DNA from 2 places in the Hoeflea sp. AS16 genome. Region 2 is predicted to be linked to the other one. Evidence: predicted binding sites of a transcription regulator. Region 2 holds the regulator's gene; the other holds the start of a gene.

Region 1 (3,419 bases), on a different contig from region 2:
AGCACCTGCGGCTTCGTCAATTACCAGAACCCGCGCATCGTCGTCGGATCGGTGGTCCGGCACGAGGGCAAGGTGCTGCTCTGCCGCCGCGCCATCGAGCCGCGCCGCGGCTTCTGGACCGTGCCGGCGGGTTATCTCGAACTTAACGAAACGCCCGAAGACGGCGCCCGCCGCGAGGCGCGGGAAGAAGCGCTGGCCGATCTGCAACTCGGCGAATTGCTGGCGATCTATTCCGTCCCGCACTTAAGCCAGGTGCAACTGATCTGGCGCGCCGAACTCATCGATCCGGGCGCAGGTGCCGCGCTGTTCGGCATCGGCGAGGAAAGCCTCGAGGTGGCGCTGTTCGACTGGGACAAGCTGCCGGTCGACGAGATCGCCTTTCCGACGGTGCACTGGATGCTGGGGCATGAGCGCGAGGTGATGGCGAAGGGCTATTCCGGGCCGTTCGGGAATGCGGGGTGATTTCACGCGTTAGCTGTTCGTCTTTCGACATGCATCCTTTCAAAGGGATACAGCGTCCTTTGCGCATCCAATTGGATGCGCGGCGCTGTAGCGCGGATAAATGCGGCAAGCGGAGTTGATCAACGTGGTCGCTTCGGCAGTCTTTTCGCTTCCTGGGCCAAAGCGGCAATCTGTTCATCGGCTTTTTGCTGTCGTTCTAGCTTCCGTTGCGCATCGAACTTTTCATACTGCTCCTCTGCGCGCACCTTCGCATTTGAAGCGCTGACTCGTCCGCCGGTCCGCAGAACAGCTCGCCCCAGCTGCTGCAATTGTTGTTCGAGAAGATCTTGAGCATCCTGCATCACCACAAGCCTACCCATATCGAGCTGATCTTCAAAAATGTCGAGCAGGATGCTGGTGAGCCGATTGAGCTCCTTGATTTCACCCTCGGCCAGATAGTTTTTCGAAATACCTACATCTGCCTTGCGGATATTGTCATACGGCCAAGTTCGCAGTCCCATGTTCTCAGCGGTATGGTCGGCTCTGGATGCAATGATTTCCGCGGGTGTGTGGGAGGTGACGGCATAGACCAGCTTGGCCTGGGTTTTTTGGTAAAAATCACGTGCCATTTCAGTGCTGCCATCATAGTCTTGGCACAGTGCACAAATCTGGCGAAGCTCGCGGTAGAGATTGGCTTCGTCCGAGCGAATATCGCGGATAATTTCGCGAAGTTCAGCAATTCGATCTGCATTATCGGGTTGCTTGAGCCGGGAGGAATCGACGACGAATCCCTTTTTGGCGAACTGCACAAGAATTCCCGTGGCCCAGCGGCGGAAAAGTGTGGCTTGCGCGGATGAAACCCGGTAGCCAACGGAGATGACAGCGTCGAGGTTGTACAACGTCGCTGGACGGCCGGTGGTTGTTTGCACTTTTTGCAAAGAACTCGGTTCGTCGAGTTCGCCCTCTTCGAAAATGTTGGATAAGTGCCGAGAAATCACTGAAACATCGCGCCCAAATAACTGGCCGATCTGCGCCTGCGTCATCCAGAGGGTTTCACCCTCGAAGCGGATATCCAGTTTCAATCCCTTGTCTGAACCATAAACCAGAAACCGGTCGCCGGTTTCGACGTCCTCAATCAGGTGGACTGGTCCATTTTTATCATCGCTCATAGAAAATCCTACTCTTCTGAATGAGAACATTATAGCAACAAAAAACTGTGTCGGCATCCTTCGTGTTCGGCGCCGGAGAAGAAAGGCTGCGAAGTGCAGCTGTTCGACTGGGATGCTCTGCCGATGGACGAGATTGCCTTTCCGACCGTACACTGGATGCTCCGCCACGAGCGCAAGGTGCAGCGCGAGGGCTATTCCGGGCCGTTCGGGAATGCGGGGTAGGGTTGGGGTGATTTATCGCTGGAGAATGGATCATTGCTAAGAGGCGGAGCGGCGGTGACAGGAGTGTTGATCAACGGCAAGAACGGGCGGGGAGCGGACTTTGCAAATCTGACACTAAAAGCGGTCGACCCGGCCAAACCACGCAAAGTCGGTCATTGTGTGCGTCGAACGACCCTGCACGATCATGATGTGAAGTCGGCATCTACCGAACAGGCACGGAACAATTTGGAGTGCGCAGCTCCCATTGTCGCGAATTGAGCGATTGCAATCGCAAGCATGCAAGAGCCGTCTTCACATCGGGCAGTGCTCCTCGCTTCCTAAACACACCCTTGACAGACGCACAAGAAACAATGTTTACAGCTACTTGCTTGAAGAGCTGTGGCGACACGACCTGCGCCACTAAAATGCCCAGCACGTCCTTAATGTGTTTGGGTCCGGGCAACACGGTCGAAACCTGTGGCATCCTTGGTTGGGCGCTGCATTTCGAAATGTTGTAAAAAATTGGCCAAAATGAAAATGAACCAACGCAATGCCTATCCTGGGTACCTTGGCCTTGTCTGCGCTACCCTGCTTGCCCTCACATCCCCCGCAACGGCCTTTGATGCACCAGCGCGGATCGACCGGAATTTGAGCCTTAGTGCCGGATGCGGCTTGACGGCCTTCGTCGATAATACTGGGGGCGGATTGGCATCTGTACGCGTCAGACCTTTGGGTGTTGGTGCCACGCAAACCCAAGCGGCAGGGGGAGGAAGCTTTTTTAATGGTGGTATAAGCTCCACTTTTTCCGCAATAACAGCTGCGAACCTGGAAGCGAACTGCAGTCTTGCAGATGTGACTAACCTTGTTCAACAAGGCGCCTCAGGAACCTATGCTGCCGATGCTTATATCGGGGTTACATTTGAAGCGACACGTACCAGCGACGGTGATCGCTACGCCTACCGTGCCGAAATCAGCGGGGCAACGGGAACGACCGTTACGGCCAGCCAAACCCTGGTCAATGCGGCACCAACGGTAACGCTCGGCACCCCCACCGGGCCCGATGGCAGCGGAAATTATACCGTGATCGCCACGTTGTCTGAAAACAGCCCCGATTTCACAGCCGGTAGCCTGACGTTGACAAACGCCACCGCGACAGTGTCCGGCAGCGGCAGCAGTTACACCATTGTCCTGACCCCGGCGGCGACCGGAGCGGTCAGTGCGTCAGTCGCAAAGGGAGCCTTTACTGACAACGCAGGGCTTGGAAATTGGGTCGCCTCAAATGAAGTGGCATTTTCAGCTGATCTCACCGCGCCAACGGTCAGTATTTCGTCATCCAGCACAACCGTTGCCGGAGCAGCGACAGTTGAGATTACAGCCACCTTTTCCAAGGCTGTGATCGGTTTTGCCGCAAGCGACATTTCTGTTTCCAACGGCTCGGTTACGAAGCTTTCAGGAAGCGGTGCGGACTATCTCGCAACGATCTCGACAACTGGCAAAGGCGATACCGAAGTCTCGATTCCAGCTGGCAGCGTGACGGATGCGGCAGGAAACGCCAACACGGCATCGAACACCCTGTCCATTGCCAACGCCGCTGTTGAGGAAACGCAA
Region 2 (3,419 bases):
CGGACCTTGTGCTGCCCTTCAAGACAGGCGATCTGCTGGAGCCACAGATCCATCTGATCGAACTCGAGTCACCGGCGCGGCCGCTGGCCTATGGCCTGGCATCACCGCTCGACGAGCAGTTCGGCGCCTACGACCTCGATCTGAAATCGATCCTGACGGGACCAGCCGAAGGTTCGCAAATCCCCTGGAAAGGAATGTTGCTGACAGGGCGCTTCCCGGTCACGACGAAGGGGATTGCGAATATCCGGTTTCGTCTAGAAGCCGCCACCAAGGAGGACGACGCCTGCGAATTCGATCTGCCCTGCGCAGATGGCCCGTACTGCCAGTTTGAATTACTGCTGTCGCACGATGCTGGTGCACCGGACGACAGCAAGCTCGCCATAGCTAAGACCCTGATTGCTGTTGATGGAAGGCGCACGGACGCGGGAACCGAAAAAACACCCGTGCCGGGCGGCTCATTCCTGTCGCTGCAGATCGCCGGGGTTCAGGCGGCAGCCCCCGTCACCGAATTCTGGTGTGATCTGTCACACAAGGCCTGGACGGACAGCGGCGCCGGCAATGGGGAGGCGATGGAACCCAATCCCCTCACCTGGCTTTTCAGTGACAGCGACACGATAACGGCCACGGGAAATGTCCGCGAAGCCACGGGAGCGGACCGACTTGCAGGACTGACCGAAGCGCAGGCCAGAATCGTGTCCGTCTCGCCCGCCATGCCGCTGACTACCCGACGAATGAACTGATCCACCTTCTATCTGCCGCTGCCAATACGAGGAGACAGCCATGACCAAACTCGAGACCGAATATCTGAAGCAGATGGGGATCGAGCCTGAAAATTATGTACAGCCGATGGCCGAAATTGTACCGCTCGCGCCCAGGAAGGTGAAATTCAGCAACTGGAAGGCGATAACCTATGCGAAGGACTATTGCGGCCAGACGGCAAACACCTGCGGTGCCTACTATGACCAACCCGGCAAGACGGATTGCGCACATTTCATCGCCCACTGCCTGAGTGCCGGAGGCATCGCCATCAAACCCGGCGATGGCAGTACAACAGACTGCCCGGCGGGATTGGCGATGCGCAATACCGATCTCGTCGCCGCTTTGACGGCGCTGGCTACAGACTACGACAATGTTCAGGAATTGGGTATTTCAGACGCAATAATCGGTGACATTGGTTTCCTCAACAACCTCATCCGACCATCGCACGCCTTCATGATCTGCGAGCCGGTCAATCTCGGAGATCCACTGAAGCCGGCAAAGGTATGGTCTCACACCGCCGCTCGTTGCTGCGGTGACATGGGTGCGGAAATCCGGCAATGGTTCGCTACGATGTTCCGCATTACCGACGCGCAGTAACCAACTGGCACCTAGAACTTTGTAACTTTGCAGGTTCGCAGGATGTTTGAGACGATGTCAGTTCCTTGCGAATCGTTGACCGGCAGGCCATGCCGTAATGGTTACACGCTTCCCGGAGACAGGATCTCCGGGTTGTCCGAACTGACTGCCCTGTGTGATCACGCAGCACAAACCGGCCCTGGCAAATTGGCGTAGAAACGCGTCGGTTTGCCAATGAAAACAATCCATTATCCGGAATTCGTTGGCGCAACCATCACCCCGTTGCGTGTTCTGTTCCCGTTTACGGTTCGCACCCCCGATGTTCTTTCATTGTTTCTTTACCCCTTGCGGAACACATATGGAACATGATACCTGAGTTCTGGTTTTGTTTCATTCCGACCATCGGGCCGGCCACCGGGGTAATTTGCCAATGTTGACGCGCAAACAGCACGAACTTCTCCTCTTCATCAATGAACGGATGAAGGAAAGCGGAATACCGCCTTCGTTTGACGAGATGAAAGATGCGCTCGACCTGGCGTCCAAATCCGGCATTCACCGGCTGATCATGGCGCTCGAGGAACGCGGCTTCATTCGCCGCCTGCCCAACCGCGCACGGGCGCTTGAAGTGATCAAGCTGCCTGACAGCTACCAGGCCTCGCTGCAGCCGCGCCGCGGATTTTCGCCCAGCGTCATCGAAGGCAGCCTAGGCAAGCAGCCTGAACCCGTGCGCCGCGCCACGCCTGCAAACGACGAACCGTCGCAGGTGGCCGAAGTGCCTATGATGGGCCGGATTGCCGCCGGCGTGCCGATCTCGGCGATCCAGAACATCACCCACAACATCACCGTGCCTGCAGAAATGATCGGTCCCGGCGACCATTACGCGCTTGAGGTCAAGGGCGATTCGATGATCGACGCCGGCATCTTCGATGGCGATACGGTGGTGATCCGCAACATGTCGACGGCGAGCCCCGGCGACATCATCGTGGCGCTGGTCGATGACGAGGAAGCGACGCTGAAGCGGTTTCGCCGCAAGGGCGCGTCGATTGCGCTTGAAGCCGCAAACCCGGCTTACGAAACCCGGATTTTCGGGCCTGACAGGGTCAAGGTGCAGGGCAAGCTTGTCGGCCTGATCCGGCGTTACCACTGACCAGACGCCACGTCCGGCGAACGCTCAATGCTCAGCCGGGCAGATCGAACTTTCCGGTTCGCCACTCATAATAGCGCTGGACCGTCCACGGCCGGATGACGCCTTGCAGTGCGGCGTTGACCTTGAATCGGGGGCTCGCCTTTGTCTTTTGATATCCATCCTGTCCCCCGGCAGCAGATTGCGCCTCCCGGCTGACGGTAATCGCCAGTGAACCCGAGCGGCGCAGACTGCGCGATGTGATGAGCATGGCGCCTGAACGACAGGAAATCATGTAGACCGGGATCGCGACAACCACCAGATCTGCCTGGTCACACGCTGCACCAATCAGTGCTGCCTGATCGGTCGCGACAATCGCAGCCCCGGCATGGATCGCCACGCAGGTGCCCCGGCCGGCGCACTGAAAACGTGACGGCCGCAGCGTGGCGGCTGCAAGCAAGCGTTCGAGGATGGCGGCGACCGGCTCCGTGGCTGCGTCAGGATCTGAACCGGATTTCATGTTTGGCTCGGCAACAGGTGGAAGATGCGGCGCACCACGCATGGCCGTCTGCCATTGGCCGAACACGAAGCTGTTGGGCCGCGCGGCGTTGCTTGCCAGTCCCGACGGGCTGGACAATCCCACCAGATGACCGGTTTCGCTGATCAGAATGTCCGGCCTTGGACCAGCCATCGGCGGCAGGGTGAACATCAGACCGACAGCGATCAGCGCCAGCCCGGCAAGACGCAACCGGCTTCTCAGGAACACCAGAATTACGAAGCCGGTCCCGGCGATCAGGGTGGCCGTCAGCGGTATTTGCCCGACACTGAAATCTCCGCCGAGGCCGTGGACATAATTTGCCGCGGCAATGACGCCCTCAAGCCCCTGCCCCATGATTTTCAGCGGGCAGGCATCCAGGCCGAATGGCATGAGCAGCATTGCCAGAAGTCCGGCGGGCATGAC

What was found. The regulator LexA, encoded in region 2, represses DNA repair genes until DNA is damaged. The targets are predictions, from matches to a motif close to TGTTCNNNNTGTGTTCNG.
Region 1: the regulator LexA is predicted to act here: its motif matches at 1,633-1,650, upstream of rhuM (RhuM family protein).

Annotation. Positions count from the first base shown of each region.
Region 1 covers NZ_JBBMQQ010000003.1:621,186-624,604, forward strand. The annotation lists gene WNY80_RS11350 (NUDIX hydrolase) at 1-462, shown strand, start outside; gene rhuM (RhuM family protein) at 582-1,610, opposite strand; gene WNY80_RS11360 (Ig-like domain-containing protein) at 2,343-3,419, shown strand, end outside.
Region 2 covers NZ_JBBMQQ010000009.1:77,969-81,387, forward strand. The annotation lists gene WNY80_RS18605 (hypothetical protein) at 1-740, shown strand, start outside; gene WNY80_RS18610 (amidase domain-containing protein) at 781-1,356, shown strand; gene lexA (transcriptional repressor LexA) at 1,766-2,482, shown strand; gene WNY80_RS18620 (ComEC/Rec2 family competence protein) at 2,514-3,419, opposite strand, start outside.